3 regions of the Candidatus Clostridium eludens genome follow, and region 2 is predicted to be linked to each of the others. Evidence: riboswitches for the same ligand, from Rfam matches in the RefSeq annotation. Region 2 holds a riboswitch; each other region holds the start of a gene.

Region 1 (12,991 bases), on a different contig from region 2:
CTGACTTTATAACCAGCCAATTCTTTGGGTTGAAGCCGGTTTTCAACTTCAGCTATATACATCCTATACCGTTAAAATACTATTTATACATTGTTATATTTGGAATTATAATTGGTTTTGGAGGTGTACTTTTTAACATAATGCTTTTAAAAACGCAGAAATTATATTCTAAACAAAAATTTATTCCTAAGGAATTTAATCCTGCTATTCCTCTTTTGATATCTGTGATATTGGGGTTGTTTTTACCTGAAATACTAGGTGGTGGAAATAATCTTATAATGGCATTAACATTAAAACATTTTTCATTAATACTTATTTTTATTTTTCTTATTTTAAAGTTTGTATTTACTATGATATGTTATGGTTCCGGAGCACCTGGAGGAATTTTCTTACCACTTCTAACTATAGGTGCATTGATTGGATATGATTATGGAAGCTTATTTATAAGTATTCTGCATTTAGATAGTTTCTATATGAATAATTTTATAATCATGGGCATGGCTGGGTATTTTACAGCTGTGGTTAAATCACCAATTACAGGAATTGTACTTATTACTGAGATGACAGGCTCTTTTAATCATTTACTTTCAATTAGTATTGTGGCTATAATTGCATATCTGGTAGCAGATAAACTTGGCTCAAAACCTATATATGAATCACTACTTAAAAATTATCTCAAAGGACATCCTAACAAGATAAAACAACCTATAAAATGAAAAAGGTAATATTGTATTTTTACAGGACCGAATAAAGCTCTAGCAGTATTCTCAATAAACATAGTATGACAATGAAGAGGCCAAATTCCCGGATTATTTGCTCTAGAGAGCACATCTAATCAAATATATTCCATCTAAAAATGATATGCAAAAAAGGAATAGGCTTGCTGTTATTGCGGCAGATGTGCTAAAAAAAGCAGGTGCTAATAAAATTATTAGCTTTAAATGATAGAAGTGCAATGGTATCGTTGAGATAAATACTATTATTTATCCCAATATTAAATCCCTCATCAACACTCCTATAATTTTACATTTTGTTTATTGATCAGATTAGAAATACTCCAGGTTTATTTCTTATAAATTAATACTTAGTTTTTTTATTTCAATGAAGTCTACATTGCAGCCTTAAAGATATCCATTATATCTTCGAAAGTTGCTCTCCTTGGGTTTGTAAGGGAACAAATATCCTTTTCAGCATTTTTGGACATTGACTCTAAATCATCTTTGTCAACTCCAATAGAATTTAGATGAGTTGGAATATCAATATTTTTACATAGGTTCTGAATGCTATGCTTAATTTTACTAACCGCATCTAGTTTGTCAGTTGTTCTTATTCCTATAGCTTCACTAATTTTAAAAATTCTTTCCGCTGGTATTGATACTGCATTAAACTCTAATACATGAGGTAGTAAAATTGCATTACAAGTTCCATGAATTTGCTGATAACGTCCACCTAATTGGTGAGACATAGAATGAACATATCCCAAGCCCGCATTATTAAAAACCATCCCAGCCATGGCATTAGCAAACATCATTTTCTCTCTGGCTTCCATATCATTACCATTTTCATATGCTCTTTTTAGATACCCAAAAACTAACTTTAAAGCATTAATTGCCAGAGCATCTGTGATAGGTGAGGCTTCGGTAGAAACGAAGCCCTCTATTGAATGAGCTAAAACATCCATACCAGAGCTAGAAGTTACCTCTGGGGGCATGGTTGTCATAAACATAGGCTCATTTACAGAGATTATGGGCATCATTTTGGGATCTCCTATAGTCATCTTTAATTTTCTACTTTCATCTGTTATAATTACAAAATTGGATATTTCAGATCCTGAACCAGAAGTAGTATTTATTGATATAACTGGTAAAGCTGGCTTTGTCATTTTTTTATATCCTTCATAATCTGCAATAGATCCACCATTGGTTGCTACAACAGCTATACCTTTGGCACAATCATGATTGGTACCGCCTCCAATGGATATTATAAAGTGATAATCTCTTTTTAATATGTTTAATCCTTTTTTAAAATAGGTAAGACCATCTTCTATAAATGAAACTGTACAATTGGGGTGTAGAATGCCATCAAATATATCATAAGAAATAAATAAACTTTTCAATATTGTTTCAACCATTTCAACATAGCCAAGACTTATTATATTCTTGTCTGTAACAATTAAGGCTTTACTTAACTTATATGGCATTAATTCTGTTGGCAGATCTTTAATAGAACCTACACCAATAAGATTTATTGCAGGTGAACGAAAATCATGAGTGTTCTCCAATATAATCCCTCCAGATCATAAATGTGTATTAAATTTATTCTTCCTATTTAGCAGACTAACTATGTATATAAAGTATAAATTATACACTTTTGTTTTCAATAGTTAACTAGGACGTGTCTGAAAACTTAAAATTGCATAAAAGTCAAGTTGTTGGTAAAATAAGAAAAAACTTGGAGATTGATATTATGGCACAAAAGCATTATGAAATGTAAGATGAACAATGAATTTGGATTAAAGATTTATTCCCGGTAGCTAAAATAGGACGCCCTCCTACACTTTAAATAGCTACTTACAGAGGTCATTGTTACAAAAACCAGGCTTTTTGTATTGAATTTAAAACAGAATATATTAAAAATTATAAGTAAAAATTGTTTTTTGGTAGTTACAAATCCTCTTATCAGTTTATTTTTATGTAATTTAAAAATCTCCTTGTGTTATATCTCAAAATGGATCAAACCCTATAATTTTCCTAAATCAAAAATCAGGTAATAAACGAGTTGATTTTCCCATATAAATAGTTAAATAAATTGGAATAGCAAAAAGGAGATGTTAAAATTGCTTACGAAAGAAAATAAGAGGACTTTCTTTTATCTAATCATTTTTTGCTTGTTTATAGTACAAAGCATAATTCCTTCAAAAGTATTTGCAGATGATAATTCAAATGTCATAAATACAGATTCCATTAGAGCTAAAGTTATACAAATAGTATCTACTAAGAAAGAGAATGTTAATGCAGGTGACAAAAATATTGTTGTTGAAGACCAGACATTAAAAATACAAATTTTAAGTGGAAAACATGAGGGTGAAAATGTTATTATAAAAAATACTGTAGATCCATCTAAGCAAGGAAATTTGGTTTTTAATAAAGGAGATCAGGTATTTCTATCTATAAGTGAGGATAGTAATGGTAATATAACTTCATCTAATATTTATCAAGTTGCAAGAGATAAACCACTAGCTTATTTACTTATATTTTTTATACTTTCTATGATATTAATTGGAGGAGGCAAAGGATTCAAATCTATAATAACACTAGCATTTACTTGTTTTATGGTAATAAAAGTGTTTCTGAATCTAATTTTACAAGGATATAATCCTATTATTATTTCAATATTTGTGTGTATTTCCATAACTATTATATCTTTGGTTATCGTGGGAGGAATAAATCGTAAAACACTTTCAGCTATTATTGGGACAAGTAGTGGAGTAGTCATATCCGGAATTATATCATTTATATTAGTCAATACAGCAAAAGTTTCCGGAGTGGGTACTGAAGAAGCTCAGCTGCTAATGGATGCTCCACTTAAACATGTACTTGATTTTAAGGCCATTCTATTTGCAGCTATACTCATAGGAGCTCTTGGAGCTGTAATGGATGTAAGTATATCCATAGCATCAACTATGAATGAAATAAAACAGGCAAATCCAAGAATTAGTACAGGAAAACTTATGAAAGCTGGAATGACTGTAGGCAGAGATATGATGGGAACTATGGCTAATACTTTAATTCTTGCATATATTAGTGGTTCTATATGTCTGGTGCTAGGCTATTTAGCCAATAACAGTAATTTTTTAGATATAGTAAATCAGGACATGATTGCCTGTGAAATTATTAAAACATTGGCTGGAAGTATAGGATTGGTTTTTACAATTCCAATAACAGTTATTGTGTGTTGCATTTTAGGTGATTGAGATGAAATAAATTTCATATTAAATAAATCTCCCTATAATTGAAACAAGTAGGTACTGTTTCTACTATAAAAATTCTAAATAAACTTAAACAAACATCATCATGTTTGTTTTTTTTATGGATAAATATATTGACTTCCAGGTTTCTGATTAGGTTCAATTTTTTCAACTATTATCAAAGGCATTTCTTCAGCTTTATTTGAATCTGATCCTTTGAACATAGTCGTATCTATTTTACCTTCAATTTTAACCCACTCCGATTTATCTAGGGCTTCAGCACCATCGTATTGTGCCATAATTCCTACAACTTGAGCATCTACAGCGCAGCATGTCATCATCATCCTTGCAATCACAAATTGATTTTTGTCAAAACTTTTATCCTTGAATACAAAGCCTGTAATTTCTACTTTTTTACCTTTATAGTAATTAAGATTTGAAGAAATATCATCTAAAAGTTTATAATATGTGGGATCCTCAAAAACAGCTACTCCATTTTCTATATAATTTTTTCTCTGAGCCACTAGAGACTCCTGAAAGCTATCAGTAGAATTAGCATTTGTATTATTTGATATATTCGCGGTAGTATTGTTAGTACTACTTAATGTGACACCTTTATCGCTAGCAATGCTTGGAGCAAATCCTTTTGCGGTAAATCCTAAGATAATCGGTATAAAGAATAGAATGTATCCTATTTTAAGTTTATTGTTTCGGCTTATCTCAAATATTCTTTTAAATTGCCCAAACATCAGTATTATCAATCCACAAATTGATGCCATGGTGTATTTTACCATTCTTGGATGCAAAAAAGAATTTATTTTCCCAGTTTTGATCAAGTATGAAAAATATATGGTGAAACCTGCTAAAATAAGAAACCAGACAAACTGACTTTTGTTAAATCTTTTCATTTATATACCCCCAAGCATTGCCAATATATTTATTGAAGTTCCCACAATAAGACATAAGAAGAATATGTATATAATGAGCCTTACTACAAATCCTTTTTTAAACGTTCCACTCAGCATCAAAGTATTTTTAAGATCAATCATAGGTCCCATAATTAAAAATGCCACTAAAGATCCAATAGCAAATTGGCCTAGAAAAGATTTTGCAATGAAGGCATCTGCCGAAGAACAGATTGATATAAAAAATGCCAGGATTATCATTACTACTACTGAGAGTATTTGGTTTTCTCCGAAAGACGTTAAGAAATTCCTTGGTACCACAGTTTGAAATGTTGCCGATAAAAATGCCCCTACAATTAGATATTTACCTATATTGTATAATTCTGTATTAGCCTGATTTAGAATAATTACCAGCTTATTCTTGTTTTTTTGATGATTATATCTGCTTCCACATCCGCAGTAGCATTCATTATTTAGTTCGATATCTTCTGTTAAAATGACATTCTCATTTTTGAATACAATGCCTATCATAATACCAGCCATAATCGCGCAAATTAATCCATATCCTGCTCTGATAAGCACTACTGAGGGTTTGTTATAAAAAGCATAGTAGGTTGAAAGTAGTACAATAGGATTGATTATAGGAGCTGCAAGCATAAAGGTAACTGCAATACTTACCGGTACTCCTTTCTTTATCAATCGTTTTACTATTGGTACTATTGCACACTCGCACACCGGAAAGATAAGCCCCATAAGTGAAGCAAGTATAAGGCCAATGAATATATTTTTAGGAATCCATCTTGCAATCATATCTTCGGAAACTAAAACTTGAATTATAGATGAGATAAAAGCTCCAAGCATTATAAAGGGTATTGCTTCAAGTAATATGCTAATGAATATAGTTGAAAAATTTTGAAGACTGGACCTTGGAATTCTAAAATATTGTACTATTCCGATATCATGTATTAGTGCTATCATAAATAGAATTAGAATTATAAAAATTAATACATTTGTAACTCTATCTTCCATTGGTAATATTTTTAACATTTTCAGTACCTCTCTTTAGCTGGATAACTGATTTCTCAAGTATAGACCTACTTTTTTCATAAAACCTTTATATAAAATGTTTTTTTCATTTAATACTGCACTTAGATCTGTTATATTCGAAACAGGCATTATAAAAGCATCCGTGTTGAATTTTTCTAATTGTTTTAATATACTATTGAGTTTTTCTTCCGAAATACTTTTTGTGTTATTAAGAATAATGAGGTTGCTGTTATAAATAGAGTCCAAGATAAGAGTACCCATGTTATTTAGAAACAGTTCGTATGTAATACTATCTATAATATTGTAAATACTTAATAGCTTGCACAATTTTGATATTTCGCTTTTATCAAGCAAGTGAAGCAGCTCGTTAATATTTCTACTCCCGTTATGCTCTATTATTATTCTGTGTGGATTGTAAAGGTTAATAGCATATCTTAGATATTCACTTTTAAGTGGTTTAAGTGCTTCATATTTCTTAGTAATAACTTCAGAGCCTTCTTTTATATCCACTCTAATGTTTTTTTCACCCTGTTCGCATTGTATTATCAGGACTTTTTCTTTTTCTATAAGAGTATTTTCTAATAGAGCATTTATAAAAATAGTCTTTCCGGCCCCCAAAAATCCTGCTACTATTTCAATATTTGATCTAAATATCATACAATCACCTCACTGTTATATGGAAAAAAGACTCATTAGTTCATCTTTTTTTAAATCACTTCCTATAACGCATATACGACCTGTATAATCAGGGGATGTATCCTTTACTTGAAATTCTTCTGGTACATAATCAAATTGTACCCATTTATTATCACTTACCTGAACTATTCCTTTGGCTCTTAAAACCGTACCATATTGCTCAGAATCTTCTAATCTTGAGAATATATTTTTTAAAATCACTTCACTAAATATCTTAGGAGTTTCAACACCCCATGTATTGAATATTTGGTCAGCATGATGATTTTTCGCAATTCTAAAATTTAAGTTCCGTGCTGGTTTTTTTAGAAGATTTACTTTTTCATTTATATCGAATTTAGCATCATTTTCTGCAACCTCTACTATCGTGTTAGCATTTAATCTATCCCAAGGAGTTGTGATGATATTTGCATTTTGATTTAAATTACGTATTGCAGCAGTAATCTTTTCCAATCTGTCCATAGCTATCTTTTGAGTCCTGCTTAAAATTATTGTCTTTGCATTTATTATCTGATTTCTATAAAACTCACCAAAATTAGTAATATACATTTCATATTTTAAAACGTCAACCAATGTAATTATCATGTTCAATTTTACACTACTTCTCATGTCCTCGCTGTTAATACTATTTAAAATTTCAGAAAGCTTTCCCACACCTGAAGGCTCTATGATAATCCTCTCAGGCCTATACTTTTCAATTACTTCCTTTATAGCTTTCTTAAAATCGCCAGATATTGAACAGCAGATACAACCTGCATTGATTTCTTTTACTTCAATGTTTGTTCTCTTTAGTATACTTCCATCAATACCAACTTCACCGAATTCATTTTCAATAATAACAATATTGTCGCTATGTAACTTTTCATTGATAAGCTTTTTTATAAGCATTGTCTTACCTGCTCCTAGAAATCCTGAAAAGATATCTATCATCGTTTTCACATTACCACCCCTCTCCTAATATGAAATTCTAAATGAATTTTTCATAAAAGTAAATACAAATCATTAGCATTTAATTTACAAAATTTTCAACATAAAATTCCATATGGAATCCTGGGTAGATAAAATCTTAAATTCTGTTAACAATAAAAATTTAATTGTAGTGAATGCTTCAAATGGTTCAACTCCAATTAAAAACATCGACAGTAATGAGTTGAAAGAGCATGGTCAGTATGATCCTCACCTATGGATTAGTTTAAAAGGTGCTGAAAATGAATCTAAAAACATAAAAAATGCTTTAATCAAAGCTGATCCTTCAAATAAAGCATTTTATGAAAATAATTATACTAACTTTTCAAAACAACTTAATGCTCTTTACAATGAATACAATAAAAAATTCCAGACAGTTAAAAATAAGAACTTTGTAACAGGGCATGCTGCGTTTGCATATCTTTGTAGAGATTATGGCTTAAACCAAAATAGTGTGGAGGATGTATTTGCTGAGGGAGAACCTTCTCCCCAAAGATTAGCAAAGTTAGTGAATTACTGTAAGCAATATAAGATAAAAACTGTATTTGTTGAAGATATGGTAAGTCCTAAAGTATCTAATACTCTTGCCAAAGAGGTAGGTGCTAAGGTGGAAAAAATATACACAGTTGAAAGTAAAGAAGATAATAAAGATTATATTCAAAGTATGAAAAGTAACTTAGATATGATCTACAACAGCCTAAAATAACCTGATAATTTTTGTATTAACTCTAGAATTGACATTAATGTACAACATGTCTTCATTCGTATTAGTTTATAGGGGTAATGGTATATAGCCATCCCCCTTATATAGGATAAAGAATTGTAGGTGTAACTGATATTAAGCTTGACCGGTAAACGTTAGATACAAAAGCACTGCATTTAGTACTATTATTATAGTAGCTATTACAACACCCAAAAACCTTACAGAACCTTTATTAGCTAATGTACCCATCAAGTCTTTTCGTTTAGCTATAGTTAACATTTGGATAATCGGGAATGGAAGAATGAAGCTAAGTGCTACTTGGCTTAAAACGAGAGCATACATTGGATTAATTCCAACTGCAATGATAACTAAGGCCGGCAGCATGGTTATAAGCCTTCTAATATTTATCGGTATACTTAAGTTAACAAAGCCCTTCATAATTGTCTGTCCTGCTAGGGTTCCAACAGCAGAAGATGACAATCCTGATGCAAGCAGTGCTATTCCAAATACACCACTAGATAGGGAACCTAGCAAGGGTTGTAATGACTTATGTGCCTGTTCTATTGTATCAACTGTTATCCCATTTTTGTAAAATACGGCAGCAGATACTACAACCATTGCCGTATTAACAATAAAAGCAATATTCATAGCAATGGCAACATCAATTTTTTCCATCTTTAAATGTTTTAATTTTCCCTCATCAGATAAATCTGTGCTTCTATATTGAACTAAATGTGAGTGTAAGTATATAACATGTGGCATAACTGTTGCTCCAAGCATACCTACTGCTATTAATACGGCCTCACCATTAGGTAGCATAGGAACTATTGTATGAATTCCCACTTGAGCCCAATTAGGTTTTGCAAGAAATAATTCTATTGTATAGGCAACACTGATTACTGCCACAAGTACTGATATTATGATTTCAATAGTTTTTTGACCATACTTTTCCATATAGCAGATTACAAATGTTATTAATCCTGTAAGAAGCCCTGCGTATATCATGGGTATTCTAAATAATAAATATAATCCTAATGTACCGCCAAGAAACTCAGCTAAATCTGTTGCCATAGCTCCTAACTCTGCAATGATCCAAAATATCCAGTTTGTAGGTCTTGAAAATACTTGAGCACACATTTCAGGGAGGTTATGACCTGTAGCTATTCCTAACTTAGCAGACATGATTTGTAAAAATATAGCCATCAAATTACTACATAAGATAACCCAAATGAGAGTATAATTAAATTTTGCCCCTCCACTAATATTGGTAGCGAAGTTTCCAGGATCTACATATGCAACACTAACAACAAAAGCTGGTCCTAAAAACTTCAGTAATTGTCTTATGCTAATTTTCTTTTCTATTTCTTCATTATTAAATTCTGTTTTTATATTGATATGTTTTGGTGGATTTAAACTTACATCAATTAAAGTTTTTTCATTCTGCATTGAAAATATCACCTTTCTCCTCCGTATATATAATATGTTGTACACGGATAAAATAATTATTTAAAGTTAACCTTTTTAGTCTAGGTTAACTTTATTTTTACAGTATAAATTATGCATTTAGTTATAAAATGGTTACTTTAAAAGTAATTTTTTATTTCATGATGCATATAATTTATTAGGTATACTATAAGCTGAGGTAGGTGATGATATTGAATAATAATTATTTCTACACTTTTAGTGAATATATGAAAAATGAAGAAAGTTCACTTAGTGCTTCTATGCAGGACTATCTTGAAATGATATATAGATTATCAGCAAGCACAGGTTTCACAAGAATTCATGAACTCTCAGCTGCACTTAATGTACAGCCACCCTCAGCCACCAAAATGGTACAAAAACTAGCTGAACTAAACCTTTTAAAATATGAAAGATATGGAATTCTAAAACTTGAAAAGGATGGAAAACGTCTTGGAAAAGCATTGTTGAAACGACATAACATTATTGAAGAATTTTTAAATATATTAGGGGTACCTGAATCAGAAATTTTAACAGAAACTGAGAAAATCGAGCATACTATAAGTAAGAAAACAGCAAAGTGTTTTGAAAATTTTATAAAATTTAGTAAAGATAACCCTGATATAACAGCCAAGTTTAAAAATCATATTAAATCTAAAAAGTAATTCTATGTTTTCTTATATATAGAAAACATAGCTCTCATGTATCGTTCCGGACAAACTAATGATAAAAATTTAACTTTAAAATCAAGGAATATTTTTCAATTATATCTCTTCAATTAAAAATAATAATTACCCTAAAAACTTGTAAGTTATTGCTTTAGTCTTTATATTTGTGTATACTTAAATTAAATTTAATATTCTAGATTATAGGTGACTAAAATATAACTTATTTTAGTCTAAAAGGGAAGTTGGGTGAAATTCCCACGCGGTCCCGCCGCTGTAATAGAAGAGTCCTTATATAATACCACTGGTAAGACTGGGAAGGTTGTAAGGACAATGAGGCTTAAGTCAGAATACCTGCCTATAATACTACACCAACAACTCTACGGAAGATAGGGAGGTGACTGAAATATTTTTATTGACTATAGTTATATTTAAGCCTCTTAATCGTTTAGTTTAAGAGGTTTTTATAGTTCTCAAAGTTAGGTGGGTATTAGTTTAAGTATCAATAGAATATTAACTTTTTATAAGATATTATTTAAAGATGAATTGGAGGTTTTTATAATGCATATTGAAGATGGTATTTTATCTCCCCAGGCATGGGGAACATGGTATGGCATCACTGCTGCATTTGTTATCCCAGGCATTCGAGAAATCAAAAAAAGATCTCAGGAAAATTTATCGTACAAGCCTTTTTTAGCTATGACTGGTGTGGCTGTATTTGTTATATCAGCCATGCACTTGCCCGTTCCTGTAACCGGTTCCTGTTCTCATCCATGTGGTACACCACTGGCAGCTATTATTATAGGTCCTTTTGCTACTGCTGTTATTTCAGCTATTGTTCTCTTTTTTCAGGCTATATTCCTAGGACATGGGGGTATTACTACCATTGGGGCTAATACCTTTTCTATGGGGATTGCAGGAGCTTTGCTGGGTTATTTATGCTGGAGAGTATTAAGACTTGCTCGCAGCCCTATATGGTTAGCTGCTGGAGTAGCCGGATTAATTGGAGACTTAGCTACATATTTAGTTAGTGCTTTAGAACTTGCAATTAGTTTACATGGTAATGTTCCTCTAGTAAAACAATGGATGATATTCTTTATGGGTTATGCACCTACTCAACTGCCACTTGCCATAGCTGAAGCTGTATTTACTGCGGCAGTTCTACAAGCAATGCTTAGCAGACGTCCTGACTTACTTCCAAACATACTAACTGACGAAGAAAAAGAAAAGCTAAGGGAGGCGAGAAAAGTTGAACTCAATAAGTAAACATGAAAGACAATCTGTTAAATGGTTTGATAAATATACTAAGATATTACTCGCAGTAATGTTTGTAATCTTACTTTTTATATTTGCATCAGGTAAATACATGGATAGGCATAAGATGGAAGCAGGTGGAACGGATGATAGCGTTAATAACATGGCTTCAAAAGTAACCAAAATAGAACATCATCCATTTATAGAACTGCCTGGTGATGCCGAAGTAGGAGCCTTCTCAGTAGCAAACTTTTTTGCTGGATTGATTGTTGGTCATCATTGGGAAAAACTATTTGGTGAATCAGCATCAAAGAAAAAAGAAGCTCATTTAGAGGAAGAGTAGACTATGGATATCTCTCGTTTTAGTAAAATCTCTGATAGAGATACCTTATTACATCGTTTAGACGGAAGGGTTAAGACTGTAATTTTTTTAAGCGGTATTATAATTACCACCCTTCTTTTCCATTGGTATTTGGTAGTATTTCTTTGGGTGGTTACTTTATTTGCCTTTAGCATTTTAAACCTACCCTGGCATAACTTACTCACAAGATTAATTATGCCTTTTGGGATAGCATGGCTAGTTTTCTTTAGCTTACTTTTTACTAATGGTAGTCATATTTTGTCTGTTATTTATATAGGCCCAATCCATATGAAAGCTTACAAGGAAGGCTTACAACTTGGAACTTTGATGTTACTGCGTATTATGACAGCTGTTACTATGTGCTGCGTTCTATCATTTAGTACACCTATGATTGAGATTCTGGAAACACTAAGGATATGTAAGATTCCTGGTATAATTGTGGATATAGCCGATATGATGTATCGATATGTTTTTATTATTCAGGAGACAGCACATAACATGAGACAAGCTCAACTTAGCCGCATGGCTGGTAATTTATCATGGGTACAGAAAGCTCGTGATACTGGAATGGTTGCAGGATATGTTCTAATTAAATCTTTTGATCGTAGTGTAAAAATATATAATGCCATGCTATCAAGAGGATATACTGAAGAGAGTATTACTTCAGATTATTTTATTAATACAATTCCTAAAAAAGATCTGTATTTTGGAATTGTAGCCATTGTTTTGCTAATTACTTTAGTTATTCTAAATATAAGTATTTGAAGAAAGGACTAGAATATGGAACTAGTAAATGTATCTCAAGTCAATTATAAATATAGTGACGGGTTTGTAGCACTTAATAATGTTAATATAAAAATACATGAAGGAGAAAAAATTGCTATAATGGGACCTAATGGTGCAGGCAAATCAACTCTTTTTCAACTTTTTAACGGCTTACTGCAAGCTACATCAGGTACCGTTACTATT
Region 2 (12,991 bases):
AAAAATCAGGTTTCTGTGAATCAAGTCCTATAAAAATAAAAAAGGACATTAAATATGGAGAAGCTATTTGCAGTTTATTGGATGAAAAAAATGTTAAGATTTTAGGACATAAATGCATGAATTGTAGTAATAAAATGGTGGAAGACTCCTGCGTGTGGAAACTTGAGCTAAATAATAACTACACCTTTATTTAATTGAAAAAATATTATTTTTTTATTGACATATTAGAAAATAGTGCATATAATAACATTAAATCAAAGTTAATAAATAGGAATAGTAATAAAAGCGAAGATGAGAAGAAGTAAATTCATGGAAGCTGTCAGAGAGAAATCTCCATTGGGTGTAAGAGATTTTGAGTGGAAATTGATTGAAGTGCGTCTCGGAGTTCTGAATTGAAATGTTAGTAGACTTCAGTGGGTACGCCCGTTAAAGCGTTGAGGTATTATTGTACCAATATTTATGAGTTATTATGTACTTTGTTTTTAATACATAATAAACAGAGTGGAACCGTGGAAGTTAACTTCTGCCTCTGTATTGAGGCGGGAGTTTTTTTATTTTTCTAATTATGACTTATAACAATCTAAAAAGACGTCTATAAATAAAATTAATATGTACTTATGCATAAGTATTTTAAAACAATGTCTAGAATGTGTTGCCCTTTTTCAGAAAAATATTCTAATTCTGGAAAATATCATATAATAATCGAAAAATTGAATTATAGTGCCAACTGAATCTAAGAATCACTTTGATATGTTGTGATTAAAGAAGTGTATACAAAAAACATAGCAAGTATAAATGATAAAATGGAGGTTAAAAAATGTCAGTTAATAGAGATGAATTATATAGAAAGTTAGCAGATTCTGTATTGAATATGGATGAGGAGGAAGCAGTAAATATTTCTAACCAGGTTATTTCTGAAAAATTGGATGCATATGAGGCCATAGATAAAGGGTTGTCAGCAGGTATGGATGAGGCAGGAAAACTTTTTGAAGAGGAAGAATATTTTGTTCCCGAACTTTTGTTGTGCTCTGATGCAATGTATGCAGGTTTGGATGTGTTAAAGCCCCATATAAAAGCTAAAGATGATGAGATAAAACACAAAGTAGTTATAGGTGTAGTTGAAGGGGATACCCATGATATAGGAAAAAATCTTGTAAAGATTATGCTTGAAACTGCGGGTTTTGACATTATTGATCTTGGAAGAGATGTTCCACCTTCAACCTTTGTGGAAAAGGCAAAGGAAGAGAATGCTGAAATTATAGTACTTTCTACTTTGATGACTACTACAATGGAAGGAATGAATGAAGTCATAGAGCTTCTCAATAAAGAAAATATAAGAGAGAATTTCAAAGTTATGATAGGAGGAGGTCCCGTATCTCAAGGATATGCAGATAAGATTGGGGCTGATGGATACTCCATAAATGCTGCAGAAGCTGTGACACTTGCAAAAAGATTGATTGGAGACAAAGAGCTAGAGAGTATTTTAATTGAAGAATAGTTTAAATAAAAAGGAGGTAAAGGGTATGTCACTGATACAAAAAAAAGATGAATTAACTTCACTTGAAAGGGTTGTTCTTACTCTGCAGCATAAAAAAGCAGATAGGGTTCCGGCTGTACCACTAGTTTGTGGTGCTTCATACAGGGTTACAGGTACAAGATATGATAAATGGTCTAATGATGCAGAAATAGCAACTAAAAGTTTATTGGCAGCTCAGGAATTGATAGGACATGATGCATTTTTATTACTTGTGGATCTCTCAGTAGAGGCTGCTGATTTTGGACAAGAATTGATTTTCCCAAAGCATAGTACGGCGTATCCCGATTTTAATAATCAATTAATTGCCACTGTTGATGAATATAATAAAGTTAAAAAAATAAATCCTAGAGAAACAAGGCGTATGAAACAAGTTGTTGATACAATAAAAGGTCTTTCAAAGGCAAAGGGAAATGAAGTGGCCATCCTTGGATTTGTATATGGTCCGTTAGGTGTATTGTCTCAAATGAGAGGACACAAAAATTTGTTTGTAGATCTTATTAAGCATCCTGAAGAGGTTCTGGAAGCAGTAGATATTATAACTGATGTACTTGTAGAATATGCTAAAGCTCAAGCAGAGGCAGGAGCTCATTCAGTATGTATAGATCCTTTGTATTCTTCAGGAACGGTACTTAGAAATACAACATGGGAAAAATTTGAGGGCCCATATCTTAAACGTATTGCTGATGCCATTCGTGAGACAGGTGCAGCAGTATCAATACACAATTGCGGAGACGGAGTGTATTTTGAAGAGGTAATAAAATGGTCAGATCCTGTGGCAATATCTGTAGCACATCCTGCCCACGGATCTAAAACCTGGGAAGAGCATGCTAAAACTTGGGGAAAGAAAGTAGTTACTATTGGATATTCAGATCCTGCTGATACAGGATTGGTTATGTCTGCTGATGAAATATTAGAAGACTGCAAAAATCAAATTGATTTATTCAGAAAAAATGAAGCTGGATTTATTCTTTCTACAGGCTGTGAATTCCCTCCTAATGGAAACCTACTTAGTGCAGCAGCAATGGTTGAAGCATCTAGAAGATATGGGAGATAGAGTAACTAATATATAGGAACATATTTAGGTCTAATTCAGGTCTTAAAAAATCTGAATTAGACATCTTCAAACAACTATCCAGTATTTTACATATAATTCTGCAGCGATTATCAGTAATTTTAGGAAGTGAGACAATGAAAATAAAAATTGATATTTTTTCAGGCTTTTTAGGTGCAGGTAAGACCAAATTAATAAAAAAGTTAATAAATGAAAATTTCTATACTGAGAAAGTTATTGTTGTTGAAAATGAGTTTGGTGAAGTTAGTATTGATGATAAATTTTTACAGAAGTGTGATGTGAAAGTTAAAGAAATAAATGCTGGATGTATTTGCTGTTCAATCCTTAATGATTTTAATAATGCACTTCAAGAAATTATTAGTTCACAGGAAGCAAAAAGAATTATTATTGAACCTTCGGGAGTAGGCAAACTTTCTGAAATAGTTAAAATTGTAAAAAAACTTGAGGCAAATAATGAAGTGCTTCTTAATATGATAATTACAGTTGTTGATATTACAATGTATGAAGATTTTATTGATTTTTTCAGTGAATTTTATAAAGATCAAATTATTTATGCCAATACAATTGTGTTAAGCAGGACACAAAATGTTGATTATAAAAAATTACAGAGTGTAGTTTCAAAAATAAGAGAGCTCAACAAAAGGGCAAATATTATAACCACGCCTTGGGATGATTTAACAGGAGATAGTATCGTTAAAGTTGGAGAAAAGGATGGTGAGAAGGATTTATTTAGAAAAGTAAATATAATTAAAAGGCCAAAGGTAGAAACAAAATTTAAAACCATAAGAAAAAATTCAGCCCCAAATATATTTAGCAGCTGGGGAATTGAAACACCTAAATTATTTTCAGTAGAAACTTTAAAATATATATTTAGTAATTTTAAAAATGAACAGTTATACGGCAAAGTATTGAGAGCAAAAGGAATAGTACAGACAGATAGAAATCATTGGGTTGAGTTTGATTTTGTACCAAATGAATTTGAAATAAGAGACACAGAACCTGACTATACTGGACAGGTGTGTGTAATAGGAGTTAATTTAAATAAAGAAAATTTGATAAGTCTTTTCTAAAAATATATTTGGTTTGAAAATTAGTAGTTATATCATTAGCTATAATAGTTTGTTGAATTGAAGTTTAGTTATGTGAAATAGCAGGGAGATATAATGATGAAGATAAAAGTAATAGCTTGTGAGGTTATGAAAGAAGAAATATTATCAATAGAGCCATTACCCCATGAAGAATTTGAGTTTATATCTATGGATTATCATCTTTATCCTAAGAAGCTTGGCAGGGAACTTCAAAATATTATTGATAAATCTTTAGGTTATAGCAGAATTATTTTGGCTTTTGGTTTGTGCGGAGGTGCTGCCAGGGACTTAAAGGCAACTAATTGTGCACTTACAATACCAAGGGTTCATGATTGTATTTCTGTATTTCTTGCTCCAGATAAGGGTTATGTGTGTGATTTTGAAAAAGAAAAGGGAATATTTTATTTAACTTGTGGGTGGATGATTACAGAGAAATCAATACTTTCTGATCACCATCGTATTCTTGAAAAATATGGTGAAAAAAAGGCATTAAGCGTATTGAACAGAATGTATGATAGTTATAAAAAAGTTTTATTCATACACACAGATCGTCCTTCTCAAGATGAAGAAGTATTACAATCAAAACAAATAGCCAGCTTGCTCAATGTTAAATATGAGGAAATTAAAGGGAGAATTGATTTCATTAAAAAGATCGTAAGAGGACCTTGGGATGATAAAAATTTTATAAATATAGACCCTTTGGGAGTTATTACTGAAGAAGGCTTTGGGATTAGTGCAAAGTGATTGCTAATATACAAAGCAGAAGGAGAGATATTTATTATGAATGATTTAAGTCCAAAAGAACGTATAATTCGTACATTTAAAAAGGAGACCACAGATAGACCGCCTGTAATTTGTCCAGGAGGAATGATGAACTCAGCTATTGTAGAGGTAATGAATAAAACTGGACATAAGCTTCCAGAAGGTCACCATGATGGCAAACTAATGGCTGAAATTGCAAGTGATGTACATGAGAATACTGGTTTCGAAAATTTTGGCATACCATTTTGTATGACTGTTGAAGCGGAAGTATTGGGGAGTGAAATAAACTATGGAACTCTTTCCTGTGAACCCAAAATACAGAAAGAGGTATTTTCTTCTGTATCAGATGTAATATTTAAAGAATTGGGTGCAATGGAGAAGAATCTCAGGGTTAATTCAATAATTGAAGCTACCTGCGCACTTTCAAGAAAGTATTCAGATGTACCTGTAATAGGGAGTCTCACAGGACCAGTCAGTGCGTCAGCATCAATTGTAGATCCTATTTCTTTTTTAAAGGAGTTAAGGAAAAAGGCAAACGATGCCCATAAGGTAATTGATTATGCAAGCAATCATATTATAGAACTGGCAAAATTAATGATAGAAAATGGGGCAAGTGTAATTTCTATTGCTGATCCAACTGCAACTGGAGAGATACTGGGACCAAAGATGTTTAAAGAATATGCAGTTAGATATATAAATAAAGTTGTTGATGCAATACATGCAATGAATACACCAGTTATTGTGCATATATGTGGAAAAATGAATGCTGTAATGAAGTATATTCCAGAAATCAGGTCTGATGCCATAAGTACAGATGCATTTATCAATTTAAAGGCATTGAAGGAAGAGTACCCTGAGCTTACTACCATGGGAAATCTTAGTACAATTCTTTTAGAGTTTGGAGATGAGCAAAAAGTTGTCAATCAAACAGATAGGCTTGTAAAAGAGGGCATTAACATTATATCACCAGCTTGCGGACTTAGTACATCAACCCCGTTAAAGAATATAGTATCAATGACAAAAGTGGTAAAGGAGTCATAATTTATGGTAAAAGTAAATTTTGTTACAAATAATAAATCAATTGACGTGGAAAAAGGAACTACAATTTTAGAGGCGGCAAGGGAAGCCGGAGTTATTATAGAGTCTCCTTGTAATGCAGTAGGTGTATGTGGTAAATGTAAGGTAAAAGTTGTTAGTGATAATTTACAGGACATAGTGCAGGAAGGTAAGCATCATTTATCAGAGGAGGAGAAGTCCCAGGGTTTTGTATTGTCCTGCCAGGCCAGGGTAATGGCAGATATAGATGTACAGGTGGTATCAGAGAATTTAAATAAGACCCTAAAAATATTAAATCACGGTGAAAGTTTTAATATAGAAGTAGATAGTTTTATTAAAAAAGAATATAAAGATACAGGAAAGACTTTTATATATGCAGGAGAACAAATAATAGGAGAAGAAGAAGGGGATACTACAGCATTGAACTATGGATTGGTTGTGGATATTGGAACTACAACATTAGTTACATCACTGGTTGATATTAACACAGGTAAAGAAATTGATTCAGTTTCTGCATTAAATCCACAAAGTTTACATGCCCAGGACGTTTTATCCAGGATAAAATTTGCCTCTGATGAAAAAGGCTTAGATATAATGTACTCTGAAATAAGCAAAGAATTAAATGGCATGATAGAAAAAATTACAAAAAAAACTGAAATAGATAGAAAGTATATTTATGAAGCGGTTTTTAGCGGTAATACATGTATGATTCATCTTGCAGCTAATGTGAACCCATATTCTTTGGGTAAATACCCCTATATTCCAAAAGTGGTGGGAGGAAGTTATTTAGATGCTAAAGATCATAAATTGAATATATCAGATAATGGACTGATATATTTACCACCTATTATTTCAGCATATGTAGGACCAGATATAACGTCTGGTATATTAGCTACCAGGCTTCAAGATAGAAAAGGTACTACGCTATTTGTAGATATTGGAACAAATGGAGAGATGGTAATAGGACGAGATGGTGAATTATCCTCCACATCCACTGCAGCAGGTCCAGCTTTTGAAGGTATGAATATTACTTATGGTATGAGAGCTGAAAGAGGTGCTGTAGAATATTTTAATATAGAAGAAGATGGCTCTATAGAAATCAGAACCATTGAAGATGGAGAACCTATTGGAATTTGCGGCAGCGGCCTTTTAGATATTGTTGGAGAGCTGGTTTCTAGCGGAGTTATTGGTAAAAATGGCAGGTTTGTATCACCTGAAAAATCCAATTTGCCAGAGGTATTGAAGAAAAGGCTGATAAAGTTAGATGGAAAAATTGCTTTTGAAATAGCAAAAGGCGTATTTCTCACCCAAAAAGATATAAGACAGGTTCAACTGGCAAAAGGTGCAGTAAGATCGGGAATAGAATTTCTTATGAAAAGTAAAGAAGTACAGTCAGATGAAGTTGATAAAATACAAATAGCCGGATCATTTGGCTATCATCTAAGAGCAAAAAGCCTCATAAATATAGGCTTATTACCAAAGGAGTTTGAAGATAAGATAGATTTTGTCGGTAATACATCTAAATCTGGAGGGCGTGCATTTTTATTAAATAAAAAATACAGAAAAGAAATGGAAGATACAGTAAAAACAATTAAAGTAGTTGAATTATCAAATGGTGAGAATTTTGATAAGATTTTTGTTAAATGTTTATCTTTTTAAAGGTAAGGAGAAAGTGAAAATATGAGTGAATTTTTATTAAAGGATGAAATGACTCCAAAAGAAAGAATTGAAGCTATGATTAATGGTAAGCCTTTTGACAGAGTACCTTGTAATATTTTTATAGGTGATCATGCTGCAACTATAATAGGTGTAAAAGTATCTGATCTTCATTTTTTCCCGGAAAAGGTTGTTGAAGGGCAATTAGCAGCAAATGAAAAATATGGAATAGAATCAACAGGAGTTAGTCCAGGGCTTGCAGGAATTGCTGAAGCATTAGGAAGTAAACTTGTTTTTCCTGATCATGGTGCTCCTTATGTTTCAGAATATGCAATAAAGGATGATTCTGATTTGGAAGAATTAAGTGTACCTCATCCTGCAAAAGCAGGAAGGTTTCCATTTGTGCTGGAGACTGCAGAAAAGCTTGTAGATGAATTTGGAAAAGAAATACCAGTTTCAGTGGAAGTGCCTGGACCATTTACCTCCGCTGGAAATCTTATGAGAATAGAAAAATTTTTGCGTGATACAAGAAAAAATCCTGAATTTGCCCATAGAATCCTTCGCCTTGTAACTGATACCACAATTGCATTTATAAAAGAAGCTGCAAAACTTGATGTAAGTATGGGTATAGCAGAACCATCCGCTTCCGGAAGCTTAATAAGTCAGAATATGTTCAGGGAGTTTACCCTTCCATATTTAAGAGAAATAGTTGATTCTATTAAAGCTTCAGGCAAGGGAGCTCCGTACCTTCATATCTGCGGAAATACCAAAAAAGTTTGGACACTGATGGCAGATACGGGTGCAGAATCATTGAGCCTTGATGATGTTATAGATCTGGAAGAGGCAAAGAAGATTGTAGGAGACAGAGTAGTGTTGATTGGCAATGTAAAACCTACGGAAACTATGTATTTAGGAACACCAGAGGATGTGGAGAGAGATGCTAAAGAATGTCTTAGAAAAGCCTATGACAATCCTAAAGGCTATGTACTTGCGTTAGGATGTGGTTTTCCAATTGATACGCCTCCTGAAAATGTTCATGCTTTGCGTAAAGCGGCAATAAAATATGGCAAGTATCCATATGAACCAGAGCTGTTTAGCTAGAAATATTTAGAATTCAATAAAATATAGGAGGAGTAGAAATGTCTCTTAGAAATGAAAATAACAATGAGTTTAACTTTGAGAAAAGGGCAGAACGCTATGAAGTCAAAGAGCCAAAATGGGATTTTAAAAACTTGATTTTAACTAAAAATGTTTTAGAGGAACTTGAAATTTCCTTAAGTATTATAGAAAATGAAACCTTAGTTTTTGATACTTGGGGTTTAAGAACCTTCGAGCCTCATCCACGATCTGCTTTGAATTTTTATGGACCTCCTGGAACAGGTAAAACTATGGCTGCTCATGCCATAGCAAATAAGCTGGACAAAAAAATATTAATAGCTAGTTATGCACAGATAGAAAGTAAATATCATGGTGAAGGCCCTAAAAATGTGGAAGCTTTATTTATGGCAGCCCAAAAAAATGATGCTGTATTATTTATTGATGAAGCTGACTCAATGTTATCTAAGAGACTTACACATGTAACTCAAGGCTCAGAACAAGCTATAAATTCCATGAGAAGTCAACTGCTTATCTGTCTTGAAAAATTTAAGGGTGTAGTAATATTTGCTACTAATTTGGTAAAAAATTATGATTATGCTTTTGAAACAAGAGTTAAAAACATTAATTTTACCATGCCGGATGAAGAATGCAGAGAGAAAATTTGGGAGGTACACCTACTGCCCAGCATACCTAAAAGTTATGATGTAAACACTAAAGAACTGGCAGAAAAATTTACGGATTTTTGTGGAAGAGATATAAAAAATGCGGTTATAGATGCCTGTCTTTTTGTTGCAGTAAATAAAAAAGATGAATTAAATCAAAATGACATAATAAAAGCTTGTGATAGAATACTTGAAAAAAGAAACAATCTTCATGTTTCATGAAGTAAAAGATATACTTTTTAAATTATATTTGCTAGAATAATAGAAATGTTGTATAATGAACTATAATTAGGAAAATTTTATAATTTATATTTATAGGCGTTAAAATTGTAAAAGAGAAACGAGCTTCACAATCTGTTATGCAAAATTAATTTTAAAAGTAATGTTTCTAATAACAGATGTGAAATATATGTTTCTTGGGGGTAGGTAAAAGCGACGAATATCCTGGCTATTAACCGAGTGAATAAATGTTAAAGTTTTGTTATTTAATAATAGCCATAAAAAACATCGTAAAAATTGATAAATTATTAATATCAGTTGTAATTTACTAATAATAAAATTTGTCACATAAGCACATACATATAAGTATCAATTTATGGTACTATATATGAAATATGAAATTATCTATTCATGAAGCAATATAAGTAAAATTTAATATTAAAAAATATAGGTTTAATCATTAAGCGATTAATTAAAGAGGAATCAGGTTCAATTCCTGAACGGTCACGCCACTGTAAGAAATGAGTTTAAGTACCTTAGCCACTGGGAAACTGGGAAGGCGTACTTAGATGTAGATTTTCAAGTCAGGATACTTGCCTATATTTGTGTAATATTTTTTTCTACGAGTGATAGGAGGAAATAGCATTATGGAATGTATAGAACAATATATCCATTTATGACCTTTTAACGCTTTGTTAAAAGGTTTTTTATAAGTTTGAAGAAACAACCTGATATTAAAATTTATATAAAAAATATTAAGTGATGAGGTGTTCTTATGTCAAAAAAATATCAGATTTCATTGGGGATTTTTCTTGGATTATTGTTTATTCCTAAAAGTGTATCTGCAATGCACATTATGGAAGGATTTCTTCCGGCAAAATGGTGTATAGCATGGGGGGCTATATGCATACCTTTTATAGTTATAGGCTTGTTTTCCATAAAAGAAAAGATAAAATTAAATCCTAAAATAAAGATGTTAATAGCAATGTCAGGTGCATTTGCATTTGTGCTTTCTGCTTTAAAAATTCCATCAGTGACAGGAAGCTGTTCACATCCCACGGGAGTAGGACTTGGAGCCATACTTTTTGGGCCGGCGATTATGAGCGTATTAGGTGTCATAGTTCTTATATTTCAAGCACTTCTTCTTGCGCATGGAGGAATCACAACTCTTGGCGCTAATACTTTTTCCATGGGAATAGTTGGACCTTTAGTATCTTATTTTCTGTACAAGCTTTTAAAGAAGAGAAATGTGTCATCATCTGCAGCGGTATTTACAGCAGCAATGCTTGGAGACTTAATGACTTATATTACAACTTCAATTGAACTTGCGCTGGCCTTTCCTGATGCCACCGGTGGAGTTTTGGCCTCTATGATAAAGTTTATGGGTATATTTGCAGTAACCCAGATTCCCCTTGCCATAAGTGAGGGAATACTGACTGTTGTGGTTTTCAATCTTTTAAATAATTACGACAAAGAAGAACTTATACAGTTAAATGTTATATCAAAGGAGGCATAATAAGAATGAATATAGAAGGCAAAAGTAAAAACAACAGTGTGTTTAAGAAAAATTTGATATTGTGTTTTCTTGTAATAGTTATTGCGGTTATTCCTCTAATATTTTTAAAAAATGCCAAGTTTGCAGGTTCTGATGACAAGGCTGAAAAGGCAATTACACAGATTGATAAAAGTTATAAGCCGTGGTTTTCTTCCATCTGGCAGCCGCCAAGTGCTGAAATAGAAAGTCTCTTATTTTCATTACAGGCTGCTGTGGGCTCAGGGATTGTGTGTTATTATTTCGGATACTTAAAGGGCAAATCAAAAAAGGATGAAAGTGAAAAATCATGATTTCTATAGATAAACTGGCATATGTATCTCAGTTAAGAAATGTTAATCCTGTGGAGAAGTTTGTATTTTCTATTTTAACTATGATACTTTGTATACTTCTAGATAACATAGTATATTCAATAATGGTAATATTTTTTATGGGTATCATAACTGTTTTCAAAGGGAAAATACCCATTGTATCCTATATAAAATTAATGTCAGTTCCACTAGTATTTTTGGTTATTGGAACTGTTACCATTGCAATAAACATAATTGGAAATACTAATGATATATTGTTCAGTTTTAGTATATTAAATGTTACACTTGGCTGTACAAAAGATAGTATTTTGATGTCTTCAAAAATATTTTTTAAGGCACTTGCCTCGGTTTCCTGTTTATATTTTCTTACTCTGTCAACTCCTATTTTTGAGGTTTTGATGGTACTTAGAAAGATGAGAGTACCTAAATTATTTGTTGAACTGATGGGACTTATATACAGATTTATTTTTGTACTTTTAGATACAGCCAATATGATTTTTATTTCGCAAAATTCAAGGCTTGGATATTCAACAATTAAAACCGGGTATAATTCATTAGGAAAATTGGTTACCTGCCTGTTTATAAGTTCACATAAAAGGTCACAGGATATTTATACTGCCATGGAATCCAGGTGCTATGATGGTGAAATAAATTTAATAGAAAATAGTTATGAAATTTCATATAAAAACATTTTATTGATGATTATTATACAAATAGTGTTCATACTTATAACTTTTGGTAAAAGCATTTTTGGGGGAATTCTATAATGAATAAATATATACTTGAGGTAAAGAATTTAAGCTTTCAGTATCCAGATGGAACTAAAGCATTGAATAATATAAACTTAAAAATAGAAAAAGGGAAAAAAATATCATTTATCGGAGTTAATGGTTCTGGAAAATCCACGCTATTTTTAAATTTTAATGGTGTTTTAAAACCAACTAAAGGCAGTATGGTATATAAGGGAACTGAGATGAAATATAATCAAAAATCCTTGATGGAATTAAGAAAAAATATCGGAATAGTTTTTCAAGATCCGGAAAATCAACTATTTTCAGCAAGTGTATATCAGGAAGTTTCTTTTGGAGCTGTAAATTTAAAACTCAGTGAAGCTGAGGTGAGAGAAAGGGTGGATATGGCTCTGGAGAATATAGGCATGTATGACTATAGAGATAAGGCTGTGCATTTTTTAAGTTATGGACAGAAGAAAAGGGTGTCAATTGCAGATATACTTGTTATGAATCCAGAGGTAATAGTATTTGATGAACCTACTTCAAGCCTTGATCCTAAACATGCAAGGCAGATTATTGATATATTTAATGATATTAATGAAAAGGGTATTACTGTTATTTTATCAACCCATGATGTAGAGCTGGCATATTCCTGGTCGGATTATATTTTTGTTATGAAAAATGGGGAAATAGTTAGAGCGGGAACACCTTATGAGATTTTTTCTGATAATGATTTAATAAATGAATGTTATCTTGAGAAGCCTCTGGTTCTTGAAGTTTTTGAGTACTTATATAGAAATGGACAAATAAGTTCTCGCAGCAAAATACCAAAAAACAAACAGGAGCTTTTTGAAATGATGATTAAGACAAATAACACAAAATGGAGGTAATAGAATGTTTAGTAGACATAGAAGACTTAGAAAAAATCCTACAATAAGAAGTATTGTAAGAGAAACAGAATTAAATCCAGAAGACTTTATTTATCCTTTATTTGTTGTGGAAGGAGAAAATATAAAAAAAGAAATAAAATCTCTTCCAGATAATTTTCACTGGTCTGTGGATAGGCTTACTGAATTGATTGATGACATAGTTCAATCAGGTGTGAAAGGTATAATGATTTTTGGAATTCCAGATTATAAAGATGATATAGGCAGTGCTGCTTATGACTGTGAGGGCATAGTTCAAAAAGCAGTGAGAAGAATAAAGGAAATTGCACCTAAGCTTTGGGTTATTACAGATGTATGTAT
Region 3 (4,322 bases), on a different contig from region 2:
ACGTCTTAGACTTTAGTAAAATTTTTAAATTTAGAATTCTTGATTGCTGTAAATTACTCTAAACAGCTACAATATACCATTATTTACAAGCTGCTTTGCACTTCATGTCACGAATGCTCCAATTACCCCGAATTTTAAAATAATATCATTCAGTGCACTAATATAGACATTTGCAAGTTGGCTAAGTGTAATACTTTTATGTGAAATCCAACCAACTGTTATTTTTTCATTAACGTCTAGAGGTACTGCAATGATATCATTTCCATTTAAATCAGAGCTTAGAATTCCCGTTGAGATAGTATATCCATTTAAGCCTATTAATAGATTAAAAAGAGTTGCTCTATCACTAACTCTGATGTTTTTTTTGTGAGAAAGAGTACTTAGAATTTCCTCAGAAAAGTGAAATGAATTATATTCTCCCTGCTCAAAGCATAAATAAGGATAATTCTCTAAATCTTTAATAGTTACTCGTTTTTGCTTTGAAAGAGGGTTATTTACACTAATAAACACATGTGGTTTTGCTACAAATAGCTTTGTGAATTTTAAATTATTTTCCTTAAACATTTTGTTTAGGATTTTTGAATTAAACTCATTCAAGTATAAGATTCCTATTTCACTTCGAAGATTTTTTACATCATCAATAATTTCATGAGTTTTCGTTTCGCTTAAGCTAACCTCGTATTCATCATTTCCATATTCTTTTATTAAGTCAACGAAAGCATTAACAGCAAAGGCATAATGCTGAGTTGATACAGAAAAATGCTGTGCTGAAGGCTTTGTATTAATATATCGTTTTTCTAATAATTCTGTTTGCTCAACCACTTGTCGTGCATAACCTAAAAATTCTGCTCCATCAACTGTAACACTAATTCCTCTGTTTGTACGCTGAAAAATACTTATATTTAGTTCAGTTTCAAGCTCTCTAATTGCATTAGAAAGACTCGGTTGAGTAATAAAAAGCTTTTTAGCAGCAATATTAATTGATCCGCAGTTTGCAATTTTAATTACGTATTTTAGTTGCTGTAATGTCATCTTATACTTCCCTCCCTCTTAATAAAACATTTTTTAGTTTATACTTTATTTATATTTTTGATATAATCATTTTCTACAGATTAAATATTATCATTAATAAGTTGAATTAGGTCTTCACCTGTATAATCACATATTAAAATATCTTTCTTAAAATATTTTTCTAGTTCATCTACAGTAACATCATCCAACATTATGTTTTCTCCAGCTTTAAACATATTTCTAGGCATTATTATATAATTTAAAACACTATCAGCTTGTATTTGTTTCATAATATCCTGTCCAGTTAACAAACCAGCTACAGTGATTGTTTCACCAAAAAAATAATTTATAATTTTATGAACGTTTATTTTAACCTCAGTATTTCTTTCTTCAATAGCTTTTGCAGCCCATAATATTTCATTATATGCTGAAACACCTGTAATTAAGGTAAAAGAACCTTTCCCCTTCGTTTTAAGGTTTTTTAGATTTTTAGTAATACTATCTCTAAAAAACCTAATCATTCCTATACCGTCTTCAATCTGATCAAATTCTCCATAGAATTTAGTATTTGGAATTTCACTTCCTGATAGCACATAAAATTCATCCGATAACCTAATGAATGGAGTTCCAATCTTCTTTAAAGCTTTCTGTTGGAACTTACTAATGTTATTAAGTTCTGCTTTAGCACTTTCAGCATTGTATAAGGTTATTTCATTTAGATTTTTTCTAAACTTAGTAACACCAACTGGCACTGCTGCCACATTTTCAACAGAAGGATATAATTTATATAAGTCCTTAACTGTTTTAATTAATTCTTTTCCATTGTTGTACCCAGGACATAATACTATTTGACAGTTCATTTTAATCCCTGCAGCTGCTAATTTCTCGAGCCTTTTATAAATATTTCCGGCGAATCTGTTATTTAGCATTTTTTTTCTGAGTTCTGGATTAGTTGTATGTACTGAAACATTTATAGGACTGATTCTATATCTAATAATTCTGTCTATATCCTCATCAGTCATATTTGTTAAGGTTACAAAATTTCCTTGAAGAAAAGATAATCTTGAATCATCATCCTTGAAATACAAGGTCCTTCGCATTCCCTTTGGCAACTGATCAATAAAACAAAAAAGACAATTATTACGGCAACTCCGAGCTTCATCTATAATTCCCTTTTCGAATTCGATTCCTAAATCCTCTTCACATTCTTTTTCAACTTCTAAAGTCCAAATCTCTCCGTTTTTCTTTTCTATTTCAACTTCTATGTAATCATCTGCCAATAGAAACTTGTAATCTATTATATCTTTAATTTTAGTACCATTTATACTAATTAAGATATCTCCAGTTTCTATCTCTAATTCTTCAGCAATACTTCTACTTATAACCTTTGATATTTTGTTACTCATGTTTTTAATCCTTTTATGACATATAATTATTCTGTTCTGCATATCCTTCAATATTTATAGGGCTGCGTATTATATAAATATTTATTATAAAATAAAAATCCTTCTAACTGATATGCTAAAAGGAATCATAAATAAAGATTACTCAATCATAAAAAATAAGTAAACTCATCATTTTAACAATCCCCTCTATCGCTCGTAGAGTAGATAGTACATAAATATAGGCAGGTATTCTGACTTAAGTCTCATTATCCTTACAACCTTCCCAGTTTTACCAGTGGTATTTTATAAGGACTCTTCTATTACAGCGGCGGGACCGTATAGGAATTTCACCTAGCTTCCCTTTTAAACTAAAATAAGTTATATTTTAGTCACCTATAATCTAGAATATTAAATTTAATCTAAGTATACATAAATATAAAAACTAAAGCAATGCTTTACAGTTTTTTTATGAATCCTGTATCTGGTTTTCTTTTACCAACATATCACAGAAATCTACGTTTATGATTTAATCATATACAATTATTACCTTTATAAATGTAAAATATTACTCGACTAAACAAGAATTTTGGCTAATACTTAAAAAATGTAAGTGTCAGCTGAAAAGTCTGAATTTATTAAAATCGCAAGTGTTTTTTAATCATTATGCCCTATAAATTAATGTACATGTCTATGGTGAATATCTGGTGAATGATGATGGATATGTTCTGTTGCCTTATGTGTATGTAAGTGTGAATGATAACCCCGTATAATGGTTTCCTCACCAGAATGCTGGTGATAATGATGTAAATCATTATGATTATGTCTATGATCATGTTGAATTACTTCATGTATATGCTTATGATTATGTTCTTCTTTTAGTAAAAGTACTGCTCCAATAATCATAATGGGGAGTGATATAAAAAACATAGTACTTGGAATATCACCTAGTAAAATAAAAGACAAAATACATCCAATAAATGGGGCAGTCCCAAATAATGCACTGGTTCTTGTACTTCCTAAATCTCTCATGGCAAATACGAATAATACAATACTTAAACCATAACAGAAAAAACCAATAATCATAGCAATTGTTATAACTTTCAAGTCTGGTATTTGATTTTTTAATATTATAGATAAAACAAGAGAAAATGAACCTGAAATAATTCCTTTTAGTGTAACAATAGAAAATGGATTTTTGGAGGAAATATTCCTTGTAAAATTATTGTCAATTCCCCAACAAAAACAAGCCAAAATTATTCCTAAAGAGCTTATTGAAAAACCCCATTCATTTTTAAAATTCCATGATAAAATAATACTTGCAAGTGTAATTAATGCTACTGCACTTAAAATTTGTTTCCCCACATTTTCTTTAAAAAATGCTATTGCAATAATTGTAGTTGCAACTGCTTCAAAATTTAACAATAATGAAGCAGTTGAAGCAGGGGTTATTTTAAGACTTTCTAACAAAATAATAGGTGCAATAATTCCACCTGCAACACTTGCACCTAAGAGCCATATAAAGTCTTTCTTTTTCAAAGGTGCTTCATTTATAGGTTGTCTCTTAGTCATTAAGGCAATAATTTGGAAAATAAACAACCCGAATCCACTACCAAGATATAAAAATGAAGCAAGAGGAATAGGCTCAATTTGACCTAAAAGTATTTTTGTTATAGGAGTACTTGCACCAAATAAAATTGATGCTAATAATGCTGTCATACTAGGATAAAGTTTTGATTTATTCATTGTTACTTTCCTTCAATCATAAATAAAATATAATACGATTCTGGTTAAACTAGCCATATATGATAATTTTTATTTATTGTGTTCTAAAAGGTTTCTTGCCTGTCCAATAGTTAAAGGCATATTATCCATCTTTAAAGCACCATCACGTGCAAGAAGTTCTGCTAAATGAGCTACCCTTGGTAA

The links. A riboswitch is a leader RNA that binds a small molecule or an ion and turns the genes downstream of it on or off. The one in region 2 is predicted to bind cobalamin.
Region 1: linked by a shared signal. The riboswitch ahead of ACJDU8_RS15470 (energy-coupling factor ABC transporter permease) and the one ahead of ACJDU8_RS03765 (energy-coupling factor ABC transporter permease) in region 2 are both predicted to bind cobalamin.
Region 3: linked by a shared signal. The riboswitch ahead of ACJDU8_RS15495 (DUF512 domain-containing protein) and the one ahead of ACJDU8_RS03765 (energy-coupling factor ABC transporter permease) in region 2 are both predicted to bind cobalamin.

What each region holds. Positions count from the first base shown of each region.
Region 1 covers NZ_JBJHZX010000023.1:68,632-81,622, forward strand. The annotation lists gene ACJDU8_RS15420 (ClC family H(+)/Cl(-) exchange transporter) at 1-716, shown strand, start outside; gene ACJDU8_RS15425 (iron-containing alcohol dehydrogenase) at 1,109-2,281, opposite strand; gene ACJDU8_RS15430 (YibE/F family protein) at 2,828-3,973, shown strand; gene ACJDU8_RS15435 (TIGR03943 family putative permease subunit) at 4,087-4,875, opposite strand; gene ACJDU8_RS15440 (permease) at 4,876-5,919, opposite strand; gene ACJDU8_RS15445 (GTP-binding protein) at 5,935-6,576, opposite strand; gene ACJDU8_RS15450 (CobW family GTP-binding protein) at 6,592-7,542, opposite strand; partial or broken gene ACJDU8_RS15455 (metal ABC transporter solute-binding protein, Zn/Mn family) at 7,649-8,284, shown strand; gene ACJDU8_RS15460 (Nramp family divalent metal transporter) at 8,417-9,727, opposite strand; gene ACJDU8_RS15465 (metal-dependent transcriptional regulator) at 9,937-10,407, shown strand; cobalamin riboswitch at 10,596-10,783, shown strand; gene ACJDU8_RS15470 (energy-coupling factor ABC transporter permease) at 10,969-11,673, shown strand; gene ACJDU8_RS15475 (hypothetical protein) at 11,657-12,004, shown strand; gene cbiQ (cobalt ECF transporter T component CbiQ) at 12,008-12,787, shown strand; gene ACJDU8_RS15485 (energy-coupling factor ABC transporter ATP-binding protein) at 12,803-12,991, shown strand, end outside.
Region 2 covers NZ_JBJHZX010000004.1:54,899-67,889, reverse strand. The annotation lists gene ACJDU8_RS03810 (uroporphyrinogen decarboxylase family protein) at 1-194, shown strand, start outside; gene ACJDU8_RS03805 (corrinoid protein) at 818-1,498, shown strand; gene ACJDU8_RS03800 (uroporphyrinogen decarboxylase family protein) at 1,524-2,591, shown strand; gene ACJDU8_RS03795 (CobW family GTP-binding protein) at 2,726-3,679, shown strand; gene ACJDU8_RS03790 (DUF1638 domain-containing protein) at 3,773-4,441, shown strand; gene ACJDU8_RS03785 (uroporphyrinogen decarboxylase family protein) at 4,478-5,500, shown strand; gene ACJDU8_RS03780 (ASKHA domain-containing protein) at 5,504-7,174, shown strand; gene ACJDU8_RS03775 (uroporphyrinogen decarboxylase family protein) at 7,196-8,272, shown strand; gene ACJDU8_RS03770 (ATP-binding protein) at 8,311-9,153, shown strand; cobalamin riboswitch at 9,583-9,765, shown strand; gene ACJDU8_RS03765 (energy-coupling factor ABC transporter permease) at 9,926-10,666, shown strand; gene ACJDU8_RS03760 (energy-coupling factor ABC transporter substrate-binding protein) at 10,672-10,995, shown strand; gene cbiQ (cobalt ECF transporter T component CbiQ) at 10,992-11,780, shown strand; gene ACJDU8_RS03750 (energy-coupling factor ABC transporter ATP-binding protein) at 11,780-12,634, shown strand; gene hemB (porphobilinogen synthase) at 12,639-12,991, shown strand, end outside.
Region 3 covers NZ_JBJHZX010000023.1:82,148-86,469, reverse strand. The annotation lists gene ACJDU8_RS15500 (LysR family transcriptional regulator) at 103-1,032, opposite strand; gene ACJDU8_RS15495 (DUF512 domain-containing protein) at 1,113-2,417, opposite strand; cobalamin riboswitch at 2,621-2,808, opposite strand; gene ACJDU8_RS15490 (DMT family transporter) at 3,072-4,139, opposite strand; gene ACJDU8_RS15485 (energy-coupling factor ABC transporter ATP-binding protein) at 4,209-4,322, opposite strand, start outside.